4 regions of the Virgibacillus byunsanensis genome follow, and region 3 is predicted to be linked to each of the others. Evidence: riboswitches for the same ligand, from Rfam matches in the RefSeq annotation. Region 3 holds a riboswitch; each other region holds the start of a gene.

Region 1 (5,695 bases), on a different contig from region 3:
TGCTTTTATTTGTCTTTTTTCCATTTTATTGACTCCACGGTTGCTTCCAAAAGTACCTGGGCCACTTGTTGGAATAGTCGTGTCTACGGCTGTGGCTGCCGTCTTATTTTCAGGAAGTATCCCTACCATAGGCACCGTTTTTGGGGCTATTCCCAGTAGCCTTCCACAATTTATGATGCCGGAGATAACATGGGAAAGAATACAACAGCTACTGGCACCAGCTTTTGCGATTGCTGTATTAGGAGGAATTGAATCTCTGTTATCAGCTGTGGTAGCAGACGGCATGACAAACACTAAGCATAATAGTAATCGAGAGCTAATTGGACAAGGGATTGCAAATGTGGTGACACCATTATTTGGGGGTATCCCAGCTACAGGAGCGATTGCACGAACAGCCACAAATATTAAATCTGGCGCTGTCTCCTCAATGTCTGGAGTCATTCACGGGGTTTTTGTTCTGTTCACTCTACTACTTTTAGCTCCCTATGCCTCTCATATTCCATTAGCAAGTATGGCACCAATATTAATGGTAGTGGCTTGGAACATGAGTGAACGTAAACAATTTGCTCATGTGTTAAAAATGAAGACAGGAGATTCTCTTGTTTTAGTGGTGACATGTTTATTTACGGTTTTTACCAGTATTACCACAGCTGTACAGGTGGGGCTTGTTTTAGCCATTATTTTATTTGCTAAGCGAATGAGTAACATATTGGTTGTTTCTAAAGTACTTCCAGACCATACTCAAGAAAAAAGAAGCGTTCAATCTCATGTGGTTAATGATGCCCATGATTGCCCACAAATTAGTATTTTTACCATTGAAGGTCCGCTATTCTTTGGTGCTGCTCAAATGTTTGAACAACAGATTATGGAGACGATTCATTACAAACCGAAAGTCTTAATCCTACGAATGGGAAGGGTGCCTTTGATGGATACAACGGGAGAGGCACATTTAAGAAATATCATCCAACATTTTAAGAGAAGTGGTGGCATTCTTCTTCTTTCAGGCGTCACTTATGAATTAGAAGATACCTTAAAAAAATCTGGACTGTATGAGGAAATTGGAGAGAAAAACTTTTATCATCATACAGGGGAAGCTATTAATGATGCCATGTTGGTAATTGAGAAAAATTCATGTTTGGGTTGCAAGCACTTTGCTTTTCATGAATGTCAGCAGCTTTCTCAAGGAACTGAGAAAAGAGAAGGACATCTTGTTGGACAAAAGGAGATTAGTGGGGGAGCTTTTCTCTCTACTGCTCAAAAGCCATAAACGGGTATTTGAAAAAGCACTATAGAGGATATCGAGATGGAATTTAAAATTCATTCATCATCTACATTTAAAGAGTTTATGAAGGAATTCACCAAAAATTTGAAAGTGAACTATTATTAGAAGCGGTAAATGTTAAAGAAAAGTTGATGAAATTCAACTGTTTGGCAATATTAATCTTCTCAATAATACTCATAAACTAGTTATTTACATTACGGATAGTGAGAAGGAAGGACTAAAAAAATTTCACGAAACAAGAGGGCGCAGTCTGGGCTAAATACTCCACTTGCTAACCAATTTGCTAACATATTTTTCCTAGCTTCATTTTAATTTCCTAAATTGATTTTAATATAACATGAGGTCGTTGGTTCGAGCCCAATTGGAATTACTTAAACGACCACCTGCTTTAGCAGGTGGTCGTTTAAGTCTATTGCAATTTAAAAGACATGCTCAAAATAAATAAGTCACAAATGTCACTTGTTGATATTAAATATGTCACATTACAAAGGGAAATATCGGTTGCTTTTTCTAGGAGTCTTTTGGTAGTTACATTAAAGATTAAGAAGGATATTATTTATCAATTTATATTTTTCATTCAGTAAAGGGAGTAACGGTTAATTTAAATAGTGCTTCACTACACTAACAGATATAATGCTCACAACTATCCAGTATCAGCAATGTGCGAAGTCCCGGAAGTCCCACAAAGTACGTGCTATTACCAAGTAATGTAATGGTAAGAGATTCACAAACAGTCGGGAGCAAGAGTTGGAAGCAGTAATTGAAACGATATTTAAAGAAAGCAAAAATAACTATGGAACACGCAAGATTAAGATTGAGTTAGAGAAACAGGAATATACGGTTTCTCGTCGAAAAATCAGCCTATCATGGAGCAAACAGGATTTGCTTCGAACTATACTGTGGCTCAATTTAAGGTACATAAGGAAAGCTGGAATGAAGCACCTATCAAAATGAACTCCAGCGTGAATTTAATCAAGATCAGGAATTAGCTGTTGTTGTCAGCGATCTAACGTATGCACGTGTAGACGGAAAGTGGCATTACGTCTGTTTATTGATCTATTTAATCGTAAATTATCGGTCATAGTGCTAGAACCAATAAAACGGCAGAGCTTGTAGATCAGGCGATAGCGAATATCAATTTCAATCCCTATACGATGCAAATGTTTCATACCGATCATGGTAAAGAATTCGATAATATACAAGTGAAATCATTGTACTTATGGAAAGTGATAAAAAGGATGCCCACAGGGTACACATTGAGGAAGCAACTAATGACATACAAGTAAGAAATTAAATACCAAAAGAGCTTTTGATTAACTTAAAAGGGTAAAAAAATACTTATTTTGAGTAATATATTTTTTTATGGGGGTGTAGTATCGTGGGTTTAAAGGAATTTTGGCTAAACAGGAGGAAATATGATGAAATTTGTCACATCGTATCAGTTTTCAAATCAGGAAGTAATGGATCTTATACACGCTATAGATATAACTACTGAATCTAGTGAAGACATTAGTGAAGAGAAAATAAATAGGTTAGAAAATATTAAAAACACCTTCTTAGCGCACTCCAAACATACGGAAAGCGAACTTGATTTAAAAAAAAACAGTTAACTAGCCGAGAAAGGCAAGTTTTAGAATTATTAAAAATTGGTGCGGACACAGATCAGATTTCTAAAGAAATACATATATCGATACATACTGTCAAAGCACACATGAAAAAAATATACAGTAAATTGGAAGTTAAAAATAAGGTTGATCTTATTCTGAAGTATAGATAACCCTTATATTTAGTATAATTTCATAATTCACTTTCCGATAATAGCAAACTTATTGAAAAATAAGGACGCAAAACTACGGGCCTAATGAAGAATCTATGGCAGCCGAGTTACCGAAGAATTTGAGACAAAAAGCAGTCTCTTTTCTGGAGTCTGCTTTTTGTAATTAAAGGAGGGAAGTTAATGGCTAATCAAAGTTTAACCTTAGAAAAAATTAATAATATAATAATTCATCACCATTACCAACCAATCTATAACTTAATTAACTGGAGAATATGTGGCTTCGAAGTACTATTTAGATCTGCAAGTTATGAGAATCCATTGAATGCCTTTGAGGATGCAAATAAGATAAAAAAACTTTTTGAATTAGATATGTATTCATTAAAAAAAGCTGTAACAAATTACTTTCAAATACGGTCATTTCAAAATGGTGTTAAATTATACGCCAATATCTTCCCTTCTACATTGGTAAATCCTAAGTTTATAACATTTATTGAAGATGTCCACTTTAAAAAGCTATTTAATTCAATTGTCTTAGAAATAAGTGAGACGGAAATGGTGGAAGACATAGAAACATTAAAAAATGTTACTAGTCTTTTAAAAGAAAAAGGGGTTCAATTTGCGATAGATGACTTTGGAAAAGGACCAGATGACTTCAAGAAGTTAATTGAGTTAAAACCAAACATTGTAAAATTGGATAGATATTTCTCGAAAGAAATAGATAGATGTGAGGAAAAGAAAGAGCTAGTAAAGAATATAGTTAAGTACTGTAAAAAATTTAATATTAAACTTATTTTAGAGGGGATTGAAACACCTACTGAACTAGCAACCGCCAAACTGTTAGGAATAAAGTTCGCCCAAGGCTATATGCTTGGTGAACCTGAGAAATCACCTGTAGGATGGGGGAGATAATAATGATTATCTTATCTATTTATGGATTAATTGTGAACGTATTATTGGTAGTATTTTTTATTTATGGATACAAGGTTATAATCAACCAACGAGCAAAAATTGAATCATTGAATAAAGAAATTAATGACTCAAGAAAACAACCCACTAAACAGAACACTGATCCTCGGAGAAATTTTAGAGTAGAAATTTCTCATTTACCTTGTGAAGTTACTTTTATAGAAATAGAAAATGATAAAATGAAAAATCTCGAAAACAGTAAAATAACCGCTATTCTAGAAAATGTAAGCTCAACAGGATTGAAATTTGATAGTAAATATAACTTCCCAGTAAAATATAAAATAAAAATCAGAGTAAAGTTTGAATTGAAAGAGGAGTTATTTTCCTTTAAGGGGTATATTGTGCGAAAAGAAGAACATGTCAAAAATAAAATGAATTCCTATGGTATTCAATTTATTGAGACTGGAATGAAAGATCAGCAACAGTTGATCGTAAAGCTAAATCAAATAGAAGCAGAAAGAAGAAAGAAGAAAATTTCTTGATGATGATCTTAATATAAAAGGATAGTTTCCTGTGCAAAAAATACTTTAGCTTTTTATTCATGACACTATTAAATAGGTATCGATAATACTGGTTTTTTACCTAAGTGAAATTCTTATTAGAGTAGATAATTATGCAATAAATACCTTTCTCAACTCCGGTCAAAGGAAATATTATTTTGAAAAATATTAAAAGACGTGCTTATGAGACTCTGAATGCCATTGTATCTTTAGGTTTGAACTTGATAGATATGATTTATAATCAAAGGCATTTTCTTCAACACAGTCTTACTAATGGAATTGTTAAAGTAGAGCCATTAGAAAATGAGGAATACGAAATGAAACATTTAAGCAAAAATGCCCTGATCGATGCCTATTATCAAGCAAGAGAAATGAAACTTGATAATAATTTTCTAACATTACTCAAAGAGGAATTAAATAGAAGAGGAATTAACTTCTATAAATTAAAATAGATTTTGAAGGAAATAGCTATTTTCTTCAAATTGCTAAATTTTATGGAAGAGGCTGTAGTTATGGGCTTTAAATTAAATAAGTAATTTTAGAGGATGTAACATAACTTGTGTAAGGTATGTTATTTATTAAAGTTCATTAGTTTAATTAAGTGCCTCAAAGAGGTTACGTTTATTACCTCGTTATTTCCAATAACCATTCCTTAAAGTCCACAATACGTTTAAATTTTGGCTGTGTGTCGGTTCCAGCGATAATCATGGGGGTAAGGGAATCTTTTGCATGTAATGAACCATGTCCGGCTCCGCCAAGGTGGGTAGGGGAATGTTCACCAACGAATTCATACCCGGGCTTTGCATCGATTATCAGATAACGTCCTTTATGAGAATGAAGGGCTCCGTGTAATCTAGCGAGACCGTCAGGAAAATCACCGTACGTTATTTCGCTTTGGTCATTCATAGCAATATCTAATATGGAAAAATCACCACTTATATCCCACGACTGATCATATAGATCCGTATAAACTCCATCAGGCCTAAAAGTAAGTTTACCATCCGAATTCTGAGCTGAAACATGGTTACCTTCAAGGTCTTTCCACGAAATAAATTCGATCCTGGGGTCTCCTATTAAATCGGAGATCATTTCACTATACGTTACTTCATCATCTAATAAATTAATATAAGCCATTCGTTCATTGACGGCCAACACAACCTGATCTGTTTT
Region 2 (5,695 bases), on a different contig from region 3:
ACTTTTAGCAAACATCATAACCCCGGATGTATCTTTATCTAGTCGATGAACGACAAAAACTCTGTTTTGTGGGTTTTCTAGACGAACATGCTCCATTAATTGATGAAGTGCTGTTCGATGTTTTTCTTTCTCTGTTGCAATGGAAAGTAACCCAGCTTCTTTCTTGATCACGATAATATCATCATCTTCATAAAGGATGGACATCCCGATTAAGGCACTTTCTTTTACTGCTTCCTTATTTTTTAAAATGGTCACTGTCTGTCCTGGTTCTAGGACATAATTGTGCTGTGTTTCAATATGGTCATCAATGGTAACCTGTCCACGTGTAAGAATGGATTTAACTGAATTCCGACTACGATTTGACATCGACTTTAATAAAAAAGGAAGTAATTCTGATTGTTCTTCCACTGTATATATAAGAGAGTTAGCTATTTTCTTGTTTGTTGTTCGATGTTTTTTAGGCATTTATTAAAACTCCTCTATTTAAAAAAATACTGCGTATACTTGTACTTAACATAAAGTTTATTTAATCTACATGCAAATCTAATCCTCATCCTTTACGTCAATATCTTCTGGAATAGGCTCATTGAGATAATCCTGAATCATTTTACGGTATTTCTCAACTTGCTCAAGATGTGTAGTAAACTGTTCCTTATTAACAAGGTACTGTTCACCATCGTAAATAGCACGAATGCGATTATTTACAATAAGTGCTTTAATTTTTGATTCTTCTGTAGATAAAAATTCCGCTGTTTCCTGTATACTTAGGTACATAATACAGTTCCTTTCGTGTTTATCATTACTATTATTTTATCATCAACGAATAAACTATACTAACAACAATGATCATCTCATGATAAAATTACTGTATTACAGATTAAACTTACAAGGAGTGGCACAATCATTGATACATAATTTGAAATTAGACAAACAAAACTTCCACGGATCTTTCAGCAAAGACTATCAATCTATCTTGACAATTGATTCAGGTGATTCTGTTCGATTAACAACACTGGATATTCAGTGGGGTTACTCTCCATCAAAGGGAAAAGAGCGAACGTTTTTTACCTCTAGGGAAAATGAAGAAAAACCTGGTCACCCCATAATTGGACCAATTGCAATACGGGGTGCAAAACCTGGTATGGTGCTAGAAGTTAAGTTGAATGACATTGTTCCTGGATGGTATGGACAAAACTGGTCTGGAGGATTCAAAAGCTGGCAAAATGAAAAGCTAGGCTTAACAGATACAGAGAAAATTCAACTTGACTGGGAGCTAAGTCCAACTACTATGGTAGGAAGTAGCCATATTGGTGAAAGGCAATTCCAGGTTGGCCTGCAACCATTTATGGGTTTAATGGGTGTAGCACCAGCAGAACCTGGCATCCACACAACAGCCCCGCCTCGCAATTGTGGTGGAAATATTGATTGTAAAGAGCTAGTACGAGGGAGCAGTCTATTTTTGCCGATCTCAGTTGATGAGGCATTATTTTCCGTTGGGGATGGACATGCTGCCCAAGGTGATGGTGAGGTCTCAGGAACTGCTATCGAATGTCCAATGGACTTGGTGGATATTACGTTAAACCTTAGAGATGATGTGAAATTAAATACACCAAGGGCAATGACACCTAGTGGATGGATAACATTTGGATTCCATGAAGATTTAAATGAAGCAACTGCTGTAGCGCTTGATGAAATGATCCTACTGATCCAACAATTCCACAACATAACTAAAAAAGAAGCAACCGCTTTAGCCAGTGCTACTGTTGATCTGCACATTACACAGGTTGTAAACGGTGTGAAAGGTGTACATGCGATCCTTCCACATGGTGCAATACGGTAAATAACAGAAACAGCTCTGGGAAACTGGAGCCGTTTTTGCTCCTTTATACACAGAACAAAGGCGCTGGAGCTGGACACGGCTTACACAGTCAATAATTATCTACAGGCTCCTCTAAAAAAGATTCGCATTGGATCGAATCTTGAAGCTCCCACATATTACGCAAATTTATATGTCTTTATGCCCACAACATCATCCATGTTAATATCAATTGTATTCTCACTTTCTATCTGAATAATCTGAAGTGTATTATCTACATGGGCTATCTTCCCAATGGCTATTTTAGGATTATGATATGCGTAGTATTTTACTTCTATTAATAAGTTTTCTCGAATAGCACGGACTAATGCACTGTTAATATTAAGTAATTGACCTTCATCTCTTACAAGATTTTTCTTATCAGAATTTCGTTGATAGGGTAAAAATAATACACTGTATCGCCTACTGTCCCCATGATAATTAAACATTTCTTCATTCCTCTTTTATTTAAATTAGTTGTTCTTAAGCCTCTCGCATCTATCTACATTTCATATAAACACCCTTCTTCATCATGTACGGAATTATACATAAAAATAGCCCACCAAAAATGGTGGACTTAATTTGTTAAATTATGTAGAAACATAATAAACTATTAATGTTTTATCCAACCTTTTTCGGCGACCCGGCGATCATAGTTCAAAAACTTTAGACCCGTGGCTTTGCGACCTTACTTTTCAATAAGTTTGCCATTTTCGTAGGTATTTATGATTATTGTAGGTAAATATAACTATACAACCTAACTTATATTATCAGTTTATAAAGCATTATTCAACACATACATTTACCGGCGTTAATCAACCTCTACATTACAATTAAATTCATAACCGTCATCTAAAAATATTTTCGAACTAAGGTTAGATAATGCAATTATTAATGAATATTAAGTACTCTCTAAAGGAATATGCAGCTTTGTGTAAACGACATTAACATCAGCTATAATGTTATATATTATTCTGAAAAACCCTAACTCCCTTAAAAGCTAATTTATTTATAATGTTACAAAATTTATCATTACAGTGTCACTTATACATGGAAGTTATCAATGGGGATTAAAGATAAAATGACTCCAGAACAATTCTGGAGTCATTTATCAGTTTCATCATAAAGACCTTATTATTATACTTTCCAATTTATGATTTTTAGTTCAAGTATAGTATTTGCCTTTGTGTTTAAATTTATAAGATTTTACTTAAGAATGATTGGGTCCTAGGATTTTGAGGGTTGTCAAAAATTTGTTGCGGATCCCCTTCTTCCATAATAATTCCTTCATCCATGAATAATACACGGTCTCCCACTTCCTTAGCAAAGCCCATTTCATGAGTAACTACAACCATAGTCATACCTTCTTCAGCTAAATCTTTCATTACTTCAAGAACATCTCCAACAAGTTCTGGGTCAAGAGCAGAAGTAGGCTCATCAAACAGCATAACTTTAGGATTCATAGCGAGTGATCTAGCAATAGCCACACGTTGTTTCTGCCCACCCGAAAGACTATCAGGATAATCATCTGCTTTATCAGACAATCCTACTTTATCGAGAAGTGGCAGGGCAACGTCTTTAGCTTCTTGTTCAGAAAGATTCTTCACCTTAGTTGGACCGAGCGTGATATTTTCTAAAACCGTTTTATGTGGAAATAGATTAAAATGTTGAAATACCATTCCTACTTGAGAACGTACTTCATTAATATTGACATTGGGATCCGTTAACATTTCACCGTCAATCGTAATTTCCCCTGCAGTTATATCCTCAAGAAGGTTGATGCACCTAAGGAAAGTACTTTTCCCAGAGCCCGAGGGCCCTATCACACACACCACTTCACTCTCATCTACTTTAGCGTCAATTCCTTTTAATACCTCTAAATCACCGAACGATTTGTGTAATTCTTTTACTGTAATCATTTAGACATCCAGCTTCCTTTCTAGTCTGTTTAAATAGAGTGCTGTTGGCACCGTGATACATAAGTAAAGTAAACAAACCATGACGAGTGTTTCAAATATTTCAAATGTAGTATTGTAATATTCTTTTGCCATAAACACGACATCGTGTACTACGATAACAGAAAATACGGATGTATCCTTTAAACTAATAATAAATTGGTTTCCAAGAGGGGGGATCATTCGCTTAAAAGCTTGAGGCCAAATAATATAACGCATTGTTTGATTTTCAGTTAACCCCATTGACCGTCCTGCTTCATGCTGCCCTTTATCAATAGAATATACGGCACCGCGGACAATTTCAGCAATATATGCACCGGCGTTAACTGCAATTGCAATAACACCTGCAGTAAAGGAAGTTATATTTAAGCCAATTAAATCTTCGGAAACACCATAATAAAGAAATAGTGCTTGTGCCAGTATCGGTGTCCCTCGAACAACCTCGACATAAACCGACCAAAACCCTCGAATAAATTTGTTTTTAGAGAGTTTCCCCAAACCAGCTAAGGATCCAATAATCATCCCAAAGAACAGACCAATAACTGTAATCATTACGGTAATTTTCAGGCCATCTATTAAAAATGGCAAACTTTGAACATATGCTGAATCCATAAACGTTGTATAGATCATTCTTCTAGATCTCTCCTTAATAAAACAGCGTAACAAGCAATGACTTGTTACGCTTGATTTTTAGTCTATTTAGTTGATTATTCTGTTTCAGGTGGTGCTGTACCGAACCACTTTTCATAGATCTCTGCATAAGTTCCATTTTCTTTTATCGCTGCTAACCCTTCATTAACTGGATCAACAAGGTCAGATCCCTCTGGTAATGCAATTCCATATGGTTGACCTTCTAGTACGTTACCTACTGTTTTTAATTCATCTGGAGCATTTTCTTTAATATAATACTGTACGTTTGGCAAATCATATAACACTGCGTCCAGACGTCCTCTTTCCAAATCCATATACGCAGTTACAATCTCTGGATATGCCTCAACCTCAGCATCCGTATTATCTTTTAAATAGTCGTTACTTGTAGACCCTTGACGTGCCCCAACTGTTAATCCACCTACATCTTCTATTGATTCAATATCAGAATCCGCAGGTACAGCAAGGATTAAACCAGAATCATAATACTTGTCTGAGAAATCGATGAACTCCTCGCGCTCCTCCGTAATAGAGATACCAGCGATACCTATATCATTTTTACTGGTTCGCATGGAAGCAAGTAACCCATCAAATTCCATTGTTTCAAATTCAATGTCAAACCCGGATTCTTCTGCGATAGCTTCGATTAATTCAATATCAAAACCTTCCATTTCACCTGTATCAGGGTTCTTATACTCAAACGGTTGGAAATTAGAATCGGTTGCAACTGAATAAGTTTCACCATCTCCATCGCCACCGCTTTCACTTGTTCCACAGGCCACAAGTACTCCAATAGAAATAATTGCAATAAGTAATAATGTTATTTTCTTTTTCACTTTCAAATTACCCCCTACTATTTTTATAACGTATTGTATAATTTTCTCACAGTATTCAAACTTTTCAAATTCATGTATACAACTATAATAGAGTATAAATTGTTATATATCAGCTTCTGCCTAATTGTGTCTATTTTCTTTTAAAATAACGCTGTTATACTACAAAATACTCCCAGACACGCAAAATTTAGTATATTTTTTTATGGAACAGAACTATCATTCTATTAAACAGATGAGGTGTATGTACATTATCATGATCATTATTTAAAATGGCGTTAAAAAAGACCTGCTTAGGCCTTTTATTTTGACAGTTATTCAGCTAACACATCCTGGTATTCGGGGGTTTTTTCCAGCTTTCCTTTAGCATAGGGACATGTAGCGGTGATTTTCTTACTTTCTTC
Region 3 (5,695 bases):
GTAGATGAGGACGTCTTAAAGCTTGGAAAACAAGTAAACGCACTTTCCTACCTTTCTCTACAAAACGGTGAATCCCATTTTGGGGCAATTCAAAAGTATCCTGACGTTAATCTACCAGGAACTGCATTGGGAGCATTTGCATTAAATGATGCTGCTATTATGTTAATTGAAATAAAAGGCCAAAGCCAAACGTTGGGTCAAAAACAAAATGGTATGCTTAAAGAAACGGTTAAGAAGCCACTTTATGAGGTGTTTAAAGGGCTAGCGGATGGAACAATTAATGATGTTGATCCACAAATCTATGATGACATTCCTGAATCTACTAATAGGATTAGTGATCCGACAACTAGGGATGATGATGCATTTTAAAGAAGTTTGATTTGACTCGAAATGTTTATTTTTAAAGAAGTATTTGAAATGAAAGTAGCCACCCCATGTATATTATGGAGGTGGTTACTTTTTATTTTGGGCAGGAAAATGAAGGTTAAATTTTCATTCAACACCGATTCCTACAGATTTTGTAAATGACCTAGAACTTAATGCAAATATGGGGCAAGCTCATGCAACTTTTCTTCTGGAAGTGCTTTTTCGATCATGGGAAAAATTACACGTTCTTCTTTTCGAATATGTGACTCTAGTAACGTGCCCAATTCATGCATGGCATCCAGGTTTTCATCGTTGTTGAGAAGCTTCTCTATTTGGGAACGAATCTTTACATGTTCTAATAGCATTTCTATTATTTCTGGTTGGTTAACATTTGCGTACTGGGCATAGGCGGGTAACAGAATTTCCTCTTCTTCCCGGAAATGGTTTTGGCCATTCGGAATCCAAAACTCTTTAGCCTCTTTCATTATTTCTTCCATTGTTAAACGACTTTCTTCTGTACCAGCACGCTTTAGCTTAAGTGCCAAATGCAAACCAATCATATGGTGGCGTGATAAAGGTTTCAGTGATTCGTGTCGCTTGATGCCTTTTCGCATAGTCATTGGAATTACTCCTTTTTCCACTATTCTCCTATTGGCGATGCTTTTTCCATCATTTCTTCCGGTACATCAATTTCATTGTAGGCATTGAAGTCCGAAAGTGTATAAGTTCCTTTACTGTATTGTTCAATTGATCCTAATTCACCTGTCGTGTTTGCTTCGTATTCATACGTGTATTGTGTCATAAAAAACGTTTCTTTATTGATTTTAATTTCGTAGGTACCACTACTAATTTCCATATTATCATAGTGTTCTTCAAATAAGTCGCTTATCGCACCAAAACTTGAATTCATGATAACAGATTTATAATTTTCACTATCATCAGCAAAGGATATTAAATAATGATCCCCATTATCACTAACTTCAAACGAGTTGCTATGCTCTACGTATTGTTCTATTTGGTCATCTTCAAGCATTTTGTAGTCTTCATATAAATTTCCATATCCAAAATCAGTTGGCATGGAATACCAATTTTCTTCTGAGTTTATATATAACATTCCATCTTTCATGAACATCTCTACACTTCCTTCTTCTGTTTCGCTTGAGACAGAAGTCATATCTGCGTGCATGACAGCCGGATCAGAAAGGATTATTTCCATAGTGAAGTTTGTTTCACTCTTTTCTCTAGTTCCATTAAATGTACTATCATCAATAAAATCACTGACCCCTTTAAAGCTGGTTACTCCTGCCATTGCCTCAGCAGATTTTTGAAGAATACTCGCAACATCCTCTGTAACAACAGGATCACCACTAGCTTCTGTGTCCTCATTTTCTTCTTCATTCGCCTCTTCAGCAGCTTCTTCGTCATTTTGTTCCTGTGTTTGGTCGTTTGATTGAATTTCATCTGAACTAACATCGTTCTCGGTTTCGTCATTACCTGCGCTACAAGCAACTAACAAGAATAAACACGTCGTTATTAATAAAATTATGATCCTTTTCAATAGTGACACCCTCTTTTAGTAGTTTCTTCATATTAAAAAGGTACCACACACTAAGGTGATTTGTGATGTATCCTTAAGTATAACTTTTTGAAATGGAGGGTATCTTCCAAAATTAACGTTTTTTTCTGATTCGCATTGTTCTATATATCGAATTTATGTATAATTCACTTTAACATATACTGAGATTTAATAGTTTACGAGAATAAGGAGCGTTAATATAATCATGCAAAGGCCAATTAAACAAAAATATTATGTACTTATTTTAATTTTTATGACGGCATATCCTTTTCTAGTTTTACCTTTTTGGAATATTTATTATGTTACTTTAATTAAGTTAGTTTATCTAAGCTTATTTGTAATTATTATGTGGTACTTTTTTATTTATCAATGTTTTAGGGAAAAACGACTCCTGGGTGTTCTTCAGACAAAGGGAGAGAAGTTAGCCGTACTATTTTTTCTCCTTATTTGTATATCCACTCTGTTTTCACAGGATCCAATGGTTTCCTTTCTCGGGGGTTTACATAAAGTTCAAGGATTAATTGCTTGGTTTAGCTATATTTCTCTTTTTCTTTTTACATATATATTAATCCCTATTAACAAGCAGGTAAATATTATTCGGTTGGTGGTCTTTGCATCCTTTTTTGTTGGGGTGTATGGAATTGTACAGCATTTTCATCTTGATAGTTTAACAGGTAAGCCAGTAGATAGGAGCTTTGTTAAAAGCTGGGCGGTCTTTGATAACGCCAATTACTTTGGAACGTACCTTGTAATAGTGATCATTCTTGCAATGACTTTGTATCTTTCGGTAGAAAGTCGCAGGGGGTACTTCATTTACTGGATAATCGTATCTACTCTTTTTATATCCTTATTATATACAACGACAAGAGGTGCTTGGATTGGTGCCTTTAGTGGTGTTTTCATTCTTACTGTTTTACTAGTTTGGAAGAGACGGGATATATGGAAGAGATGGGCTATATTGCTTTTTAGCTTATTGTTCTTACTCGTCATCGTTAATGTTAGTGAAGACAATTACATATTTAATAGAATTTTTAGTATTGGTGAGGATGCTAACGCACTTGTTTCAGAGGATGATGGTGATGCTGGAGCAGGCCGTTGGACCCTCTGGAAGACATCTTTTCCTTTAATAAAGGATTACTATTTAATAGGATCAGGACCAAGTACATTTTCTATTGTCTACCCAACGGTGGCTGGAGAGAATAAATTACACGATAATTCCCATAATGAATATCTTGAAACAGCCATAACCTTAGGGGTTCCAGCATTATTGGTATACTTAGCTTTAATGTTTATTATTTTAAAAAGTAGTCTTTCAACTGCCAAACGACTTAACGGCAACGAAGCTATCTTTGCATACGGTTTGATAGCAGCAATAATTGGTTATCTAGTACAAACATTTTTCAATGTTAGTGTTGTCACGGTCGCCCCATTTTTTTGGATGGTATTGGGGATGAGTTATGCTTTTTCGATGAGTAAGAGAGACACCTAGAAAAACTATACAAATTACCTAGTCTGTTTTTGGGTAAATAGATCTATTTTTTTGATAGTATTTAGGGCTTCTTCATTACTTTTAGTTTAAGCTTGATTTAATACTGCAAGAATCCAGTGTTTATGCCATGCTTTACCGATATAAGAACTTATTTGTCAAAATCAGTACTTCTGTAGGATGTATATATTCACATAATGATTTATGATGCATATAAGAGATGAGTCGGAAAATAAATATTTCTGAATCTCGATAAAGGCAAACCCGGTGCAAGCCGGCGACGCAAAACTATAGGGGCTGTGAATATACACGCAGCTAGCCAGTTACCGAAAGATCAGGGAAAGTGTAATTTGATAATTGAATTAGTTTGGCAGGATTTTACATAAATGACTGCATAAACTTGTTAATTGTCGAAGTCACTTGGAAACCCCGCTTTCGGTAGAGGCGGGGTTATTTTTAGTAGATAATAAAGTATAAACTTTTTTATCTACAGTGCAACTTAGGCTTTCGCCATTAAGGCTGGCGATAAGCCAAGTTTTCTAATATACATGGAGGTGAATCTTTGAAGCTAGTAAACCTGAGTAATGATAAAGTGATCGCCGAAACAGTTAATCAAGCGTACAGTTTCGTTAAGAGGTTAAAAGGCTTGATGTTTACGGATAAACTTGAATCAGGTACTGGTGTACACATTAGACCCTGTCAATCCGTACACACGTTCTTCATGAATTACTCCATCGATATTATATACCTAAACAAAGCAAACATAGTAGTTGCAATTGATGAAGCATTACCTCCGGGAAAAGTTGGAGGACGTTACGCTGACGCTGTTTCTGTTATTGAATTACCAACAGGAACCACTGGTAGAACGGAAACAAAAGTCGGAGATGAACTTATTTTTATATCATAAAAAAACTTTAATAAAGGGAGAGATTATGTTGATTAACAAATTAAAAGGCTTGTTTTTAGAAGAAGAAGGACAAGGTATGACTGAGTATGCGATCGTGTTGGGAGTAATTGCTGTTGGAGCTATTGGTGTACTTGTTGCTTTTGGAGACCAACTATCAGTAATTATTGGTGACGTAACTTCTAAAATTACAGGTGGATTTGGTTCATAAAGATCTAAGGATTATATTTTAACAAAAACAGCTTTACACATGTAAAGCTGTTTTTGTAAACCAATAACATTAGAAAGGGGAGCATTGACTTGTTAAATGGATTATTACTAATAGTTTTAGTAATCAGCGTCATAACAGACCTGAAATCACGAAAAATTTATAATAAAGTCATTTTTCCAGCATTGCTTCTTGCCTTTCTATTAAATGGAATCCTTTATGGGTGGTCAGGTCTTTTGGAAAGTTTCTTAGGTTTTCTAACTGGGCTTGGCATTCTATTGATTCCTTATCTGATGGGCGGCATGGGAGCAGGTGATGTCAAACTGTTAGCTTTAGTTGGAGCAGTTAAAGGAGCATCATTTGTATTTATTTCAGCTATATATATGGGTTTGATTGGCGGAGTAATTGGATTAATCGTTTTACTATTTAAAAAAGGTGTATTCAATCGCTTTAAAGCTATCTTCAAATCACTATGCGGCATCAGATACGGTATCAAACCTTCTCTTAAGCCTAACAAAGATGGGCTTCAAGCAACCTTTCCTTATGGAGTTGCGATTGCGGGTGGGGCCATAATGACATTTATGCTTAATGGAGTTGGATCACTATGATTCGTGAGGAAAAAGGGCAATCAATTGTCGAGTTTACGTTAGTTATACCGATCCTTTTACTATTATTAGTCGGTATATTCGATGTGGGTAAGTTGACTTTTGAATATTCTTCGCTTCACTTTTCTGGACAGGAATCAGTAAGAGTAGCAGGTCTAGGGGGGACTTTTGATGAAATTGAAACAAAAGCTCGCAATAGCTTTAATGCCGGCGATGGTACAAAGCTGACTGTCGAACCTCTTCCTCCACCAGATGAGCGTGTGTCTGGGGAATATATAACCATAACGTTAACATACCCCTATCAACCTCTAACACCACTTTTTACAGATCCAATTGAACTTAGTGTTGATTCAACTATTCGTGTAGAGTGAGGGGATTCGCATGAAAAAGTTAAAAGAAATTTTTTTAAAACAAAGTGGCAGTGTACTTGTCCTTGTGGCATTTGCATTTACGGGTCTAATGGGAATGACAGGTCTTGCTATTGATGGTGGCACCATTTATATGAATAAAGCAGAGTTGCAAAAGATAGCAAATGCAGCCGTCTTATCTG
Region 4 (5,695 bases), on a different contig from region 3:
GTAACTTTCTGCAAAATTACTCTGTCTGCTAGTATTATTTCGTTGAGAAAGCTCTAAATGTTAACGATAGATCATGACTTTCATCTAATTTGCTAATATATATGGTATCAATAAACAATAATCGTTCGCTTTCTAGCATCGCTTCTAAAAAGTTATCTATATCAGCCAAATTTCCACCAGTGATATCCATAGCGTATTCCTGACTAGCAACCCCATCTTTTTCCAATTCCTCTGATCTATCAGTAGTGATCGACTCTATGTATGTGATCGTTGTATTTGTTGAACTGGCGAAACTTTCAAGGTTATTTAACACGTTATCTGGAGATGACAGATTTGGAATTTTCATAATTGCATCAGGAGATTCCTCATTTAATGAACGATCATCTTCATTTGTTATTCTTTCATATTGTGTTTCATACATCTTTGCTTCTTGCTCTAAGGTTCTTGCTTCTTTTTGTATCGGCTTAATAATAGAAAAATAAGTAATACCGTAGATTAAAAGAGCTGCTACAACTATCGCTACTGTGATAAATGTATATTTTTTCGTCCATTGTTTATTCATTTTCACCAAGCTCCTCTACCAATATTTTATTATTCAAGCTAATAGTTAACGTTGCTTGATAAGCTGATTCTACGTTTCTGATGCTCGTTAATTCTGTGTCGTCTATGAATGGTTGTTCTAGTAACCTCGTTACAAAATCTGCAACATCATTGAGGTTATCAAAGCTAGCATTCATAATGAGTTCATTTTCTTCTGTGAAATCGTAATCAATTAATTGTTGAGGAGACGTTAATAACCCAATAACACGTTTATATAGTTCAACAATGGGTAGCTTTTCGGCTTGTAAAGAAGTAATGGCTTGTTCTAGTTGTTTAAGATTTCGTTCGCTGGAGGTATCTTCTTGATGCTCCATTAATAACGTATTGATTTGAGCAATCTTGCTTTCCTGGTTCTCAATTTGACTTTCGTAATTATTTTTTTGAATAAGTAAGAACGCAAAAATACCTACCATCAATAGAATAAACAAAATACCAAAAACTACTGGGGCTATATATTTATTTGGTTGTTTTTCCAGAAGATTGATTTCTGTATTCATATTGTGTTACCCCTTTTTAAACATCTCGTTTTAATGCCAAACCAAGGACATCGATATATGCTGACTGTAATTCTTCTTTTTCAAAGCTTTGTATTGGTATCGTCACTGATTCAGAAAGTGTTTCTTTAACAGAATTTAAAAAAGAGAAATCACCTGTTAAAAGCAACCTATTAATACTTGCCTCACCTTTTGTAATGGAAAAATGATAAAAGTCGATAATCCGGTTAATCTCAATTACAAATTCATTAATGATTTCTTTTGCTATTTCTTCATTTCCCTCTGTATTAGCTTCTATTGTCATATATCTAGTAAAAACTGCTTTATGATGCTGAAACGCAGTCAGTATTAGTGCATCCTGATTCCAATGAATAAGAAGTACATGAGCTTTTTCCTCCATTTGCTGCAAATAATAATACCGATAAACGGACAACGTAGTAAGATCGGCAGCAATTGGTTTTAGTCCGGCTTCCTCAAAAACGGTTTCATATGCTATGATTTTTTCCTTTGGGTAAGCAAATAAAAGGATGTTCCTGTTTTGCTCGTCTTCACCCAAAAATTCAATGTCCAGTGCTGGATTTGCAAATGGCAAATAGAAACTATTCCCTATTTGTGTGTTTACATAAGAAATTGATTCTTCTTTCGTTAGAGAAATAGGAATTTGCAACTGTCGAATAACAACCGTATCATCTGGAACAGCAAATATAAGTTTTTTCCGCTTCCATTTATGTTTACGAACTAGTTGATGGATGACTTCTAATAGTGCTGATTTATTAACAATTGTTCCATCCTTAATAGTGCCTTCTGGAAGCTCTACCTCACCATGTGTAACCAATCCCTCTGCTGAAGGATTTTTATGGTAGGTGAAACGCAAAAGACGATTTGTTATTACTATATTTACTCTGCCATTATTCAAATATCCCATGTTGCCACCTGCTTATACTAAATTAAAATACCAATTAATGATGGATTCACCATAAAAATATGTAATCCATGTTGCTATAACAATATATGGACCAAAAGGAATTGGCTGCTTACGATTAATTAGTTTAAATACCAGCAATATCATGCCTACTAGAGCTCCGATCACACAAGAGAGGAAAAAGGCTAGTAATACTTTATCGATCCCTAACACAATCCCTAGAACACCAAACAACTTCATATCTCCGGCTCCCATACCCCCACGGCTTATCATAATTACAATTGCAATAGTGGCAATGCCTACTAGCGCCCCTGCAATGGAAGTCCACCATGGATCAAGTGGTTGTATAAAGCGCATGATGATAAATAGAGGTAAGAAGAACAGTAATACCTTATTTGGTATGAGCATGTATGTCATATCAGAAACGATTATTATAACAAGCATTGAAATTAATAGTAATGCTACAATTAATTCTATCTTTAAGCCAATCGTAACATAACTATATGCAAATAATAATCCAGTCGTTAGCTCCATCACAGGATAAATAAACGATATTTCCCCTTTACAATGGCGACACTTCCCACCCTGAAATATGTAGGATAAAACCGGAATGAGTTCATACCATGAGAGTGTATGGTTACAGTGTGGGCAAATTGATCGATCGTTCGCGAAGGGTTGATTTTGTGGTAAGCGTAAGCCGACTACATTGAAGAATGAGCCGAAGATTAGGCCAAGTAGGAAGAAAAATAAGATTATTACTGTATCCATGTAATAAAGCTCCTGTCCCTATAAGATAAAACGCCCTGCAACAAAATTGCATGGGCGTCATTATTCACCGTACTACTTTTTCAGATAAAACCAATTTTAACATCAAAATGTAGCACCAGATTCTGAAACATTATTAATCACATGATCTTCATTATATTCGTGGTCACCAACATCTTGAGGTACATCATCTAAATAATCATTCTCAACAAGTTCGTTAATTGTAACATTACCGTCTTGAACTTCATCTAAACCACCAATATATGCTAATCTAGCAGCATTTTCTATTAATTTAACATTAGCCTCATGTGCCTTTTCCTCAGAATCTCCAATAACATTCCCAATAGTCGGTACTGCGATTGCCGTAATAATTGCTAAAATAGCGATAACTGCCAATAACTCTACTAAAGTGAATCCTTTTTCCCTTTTCAATATCTTTTTCATGCGTGTTAGCATAAATTATTCCCACCTTTTTAAAGCATAAAAATTTCATACCATAGCTGGTCGGTTGTACTACGTACTCCTGACTAACCAAGTGCCCAAATGAAGATAGTCTATCAAAGTATCCTACTAAAGTTCTATTTCCATTATAATACATTACTTGACAAATATCTATGAATTTCTATACCATTCAAAAAGTTTCAAACAACGAAAACATCGGTATAACCACTGCTGTGATAATACCTCCAACTATTACAGTTAATATGATTATCATCAAAGGCTCAATCAATGTTTTAATTCTCGTAGACAACTGATCTAATTCTTCTTCGTAGAATTCAGCGGCTTTTGAAAGCATTTGATCTAATGTCCCGGTTTTTTCACCGATTTTAATCATCTGTGTAACTAAAGCAGGGAACGCCCAATGATCTTTCATGGGTATCGTAATCGACTCGCCTACCTCCAATGACTTCCTTGCCTGCTCAAGAACATCTTGAATCACCCTATTACCAACAACTTTTTCGGTGATTTCTACCGATTGTAAAATAGGTACAGCACTATTAACCAATGTACTTAACGTTTGTGTCATTCGAACCATTGCACCTTTATGAACCAGAGCTCCTAGGAAAGGAAACTTCATTTTAATTCTATCTATTCGATAAATGAGACTGTCAAATTGTATCACATACTTGTAAATAACAATCCCCAATGCCATTAATATAACGAATACCCACCAAAACGAACGAAGCCAATCACTTAAATTTAAAATAAATCGTGTATACGGAGGGACCTCCTCACCAAGTGAATGAAACATACTGACAAATTGTGGCACAATAAAAACTAATAAAAATATACTAAGTACCAGCGTTATAACTCCTACTACACCTGGATAAATTAACGCCGACACGACCTTTTGTTTATTGCGATATTCCTTTTCATAGTAATCTGCCATTTGATTAAGAATGTCATCCAATTTACCACTAGCTTCTCCTGCGTTAATCATATTGACAAGTAGTGACGGGAACACTTTTGGATGACGTTCTACAGCCTTTGAAAGTGATTGACCTTGATCTAATTGTTTATCCATGTCGATAAGTGCAAGTTTTAAAACTTTACTTTCAGTTTGCCTAAACATGGTTTTTGTAGCTTCCGAAATCGAAATCCCTGCATGAATTAAAGTGGAATATTGTCTAAGAAAGATGACAAACTCTTTATTATTAACCTTTTTGTTCAGTACAATATCTCTATTCCATGTTTTCGCCTCTGCAATCTCAAAAACTATTAAACCACTATTTTCAAGCTCTACAAGTGCATCCTTTTTGGAATCCGCTTCTACTTTTCCTGTTATTTTTTGTCCTGAGGTTTTTTTACCAGTATATTGGTAATTCATTCATGATTAACTCCTTTCCCGCATAAAAGGAGCAGCAGTGTCCAGCGAAATTTTATCATCCTGGAGTAAACGTTTAAGATCCATTTCTAGAGTGTGCATACCTTGTTCTTTAGATGTTTGTAATACATTCTGAACTTGATGCAGCTTTTCGTTTCGAATTAGATTTTTAACTGCTGGTGTATTGATCAATATTTCAGTTGCTACATTGCGACCCATATTATCTTTCGTTATAAGTAGTCGCTGAGAAATAACAGCCTTTAAAATGGTTGATAGTTGAATCCGTATCTGTGTTTGTTGACCTGGAGGAAATACATCAATAATACGTTCGATGGTAGAAACTGCGTCCGTTGTATGTAATGTTCCTAAAACCAAATGACCAGTTTCAGCAGCTGTAATTGCTGTGGAAATTGTTTCTAAGTCCCGCATCTCTCCTACTAGAATAACATCCGGATCTTGTCGTAAACTTGCTCTTAGTCCCCCTGCAAAACTATTTGTATCAAACCCAATTTCCCGTTGATCAATAATGGATTGATCATGTTTATGCATATATTCAATGGGGTCTTCAAGGGTAATAATATGTTTGTTCATCGTTTTATTCATATAATTTATCATCGAAGCAAGTGTTGTGCTTTTACCACTTCCAGTAGGCCCTGTAACAAGTACTAACCCCTGTGGCTCATGAACCATTTGTTTCACAATTTGTGGTAAATCCAGCTCTTCAACGGAAGGGACTCTCGTTGGTATAATCCTGATTGCAAGCGATAATTCACCACGTTGATAGAAGGTATTGATCCGAAATCTTGATAACCCTCTTATTCCGTATGAAAAATCCAGTTCACGTTTTTCCGTCAACTTTGTCCATAAATTTTCAGGAATGATTGCTTTAACAATTTGCTTTGTGTGAAGAGGCTCCAATTTTTCTTCAACTTGGTCCAGTAATTTGCCATTCACACGGAAAATAGGGGGTTTACCAATGGTTAAATGAACGTCTGATGCTTTCATATGGTATGCCTCTGTCAACCATTTATCAAATTGTTCTTTCATGTGTATCTCCCCTTATAAACTAATAGAAACTTGCATCATTTC

The links. A riboswitch is a leader RNA that binds a small molecule or an ion and turns the genes downstream of it on or off. The one in region 3 is predicted to bind cyclic di-GMP.
Region 1: another riboswitch for cyclic di-GMP. It lies ahead of ACFQ3N_RS20170 (EAL domain-containing protein); the one in region 3 lies ahead of ACFQ3N_RS02770 (DUF192 domain-containing protein).
Region 2: another riboswitch for cyclic di-GMP. It lies ahead of ACFQ3N_RS16655 (YolD-like family protein); the one in region 3 lies ahead of ACFQ3N_RS02770 (DUF192 domain-containing protein).
Region 4: another riboswitch for cyclic di-GMP. It lies ahead of ACFQ3N_RS06820 (prepilin-type N-terminal cleavage/methylation domain-containing protein); the one in region 3 lies ahead of ACFQ3N_RS02770 (DUF192 domain-containing protein).

The regions. Positions count from the first base shown of each region.
Region 1 is NZ_JBHTKJ010000076.1:26,871-32,565, reverse strand. Features, by position in the region: gene ACFQ3N_RS20190 (SulP family inorganic anion transporter) at 1-1,267, shown strand, start outside; gene ACFQ3N_RS20185 (IS3 family transposase) at 2,030-2,236, shown strand; gene ACFQ3N_RS20180 (hypothetical protein) at 2,701-2,892, shown strand; gene ACFQ3N_RS20175 (helix-turn-helix transcriptional regulator) at 2,928-3,059, shown strand; cyclic di-GMP riboswitch class I at 3,092-3,174, shown strand; gene ACFQ3N_RS20170 (EAL domain-containing protein) at 3,240-3,968, shown strand; gene ACFQ3N_RS20165 (PilZ domain-containing protein) at 3,971-4,507, shown strand; gene sda (sporulation histidine kinase inhibitor Sda) at 4,684-4,977, shown strand; gene ACFQ3N_RS20155 (alkaline phosphatase family protein) at 5,150-5,695, opposite strand, start outside.
Region 2 is NZ_JBHTKJ010000053.1:49,152-54,846, forward strand. Features, by position in the region: gene ACFQ3N_RS16640 (RluA family pseudouridine synthase) at 1-465, opposite strand, end outside; gene ACFQ3N_RS16645 (excisionase family DNA-binding protein) at 544-774, opposite strand; gene ACFQ3N_RS16650 (acetamidase/formamidase family protein) at 905-1,840, shown strand; gene ACFQ3N_RS16655 (YolD-like family protein) at 1,996-2,304, opposite strand; cyclic di-GMP riboswitch class I at 2,490-2,574, opposite strand; gene ACFQ3N_RS16660 (amino acid ABC transporter ATP-binding protein) at 3,052-3,774, opposite strand; gene ACFQ3N_RS16665 (amino acid ABC transporter permease) at 3,775-4,440, opposite strand; gene ACFQ3N_RS16670 (transporter substrate-binding domain-containing protein) at 4,518-5,294, opposite strand; gene ACFQ3N_RS16675 (GNAT family N-acetyltransferase) at 5,606-5,695, opposite strand, start outside.
Region 3 is NZ_JBHTKJ010000007.1:225,347-231,041, forward strand. Features, by position in the region: gene ACFQ3N_RS02750 (M14 family zinc carboxypeptidase) at 1-369, shown strand, start outside; gene ACFQ3N_RS02755 (hemerythrin domain-containing protein) at 537-986, opposite strand; gene ACFQ3N_RS02760 (DUF6612 family protein) at 1,007-1,924, opposite strand; gene ACFQ3N_RS02765 (O-antigen ligase family protein) at 2,148-3,431, shown strand; cyclic di-GMP riboswitch class I at 3,676-3,759, shown strand; gene ACFQ3N_RS02770 (DUF192 domain-containing protein) at 3,991-4,335, shown strand; gene ACFQ3N_RS02775 (Flp family type IVb pilin) at 4,364-4,543, shown strand; gene ACFQ3N_RS02780 (A24 family peptidase) at 4,633-5,148, shown strand; gene ACFQ3N_RS02785 (TadE/TadG family type IV pilus assembly protein) at 5,145-5,516, shown strand; gene ACFQ3N_RS02790 (pilus assembly protein TadG-related protein) at 5,527-5,695, shown strand, end outside.
Region 4 is NZ_JBHTKJ010000013.1:34,449-40,143, forward strand. Features, by position in the region: gene ACFQ3N_RS06800 (hypothetical protein) at 35-562, opposite strand; gene ACFQ3N_RS06805 (PilN domain-containing protein) at 555-1,097, opposite strand; gene pilM (type IV pilus biogenesis protein PilM) at 1,114-2,019, opposite strand; gene ACFQ3N_RS06815 (prepilin peptidase) at 2,032-2,784, opposite strand; gene ACFQ3N_RS06820 (prepilin-type N-terminal cleavage/methylation domain-containing protein) at 2,887-3,237, opposite strand; cyclic di-GMP riboswitch class II at 3,275-3,358, opposite strand; gene ACFQ3N_RS06825 (type II secretion system F family protein) at 3,413-4,609, opposite strand; gene ACFQ3N_RS06830 (type IV pilus twitching motility protein PilT) at 4,616-5,653, opposite strand; gene ACFQ3N_RS06835 (GspE/PulE family protein) at 5,666-5,695, opposite strand, start outside.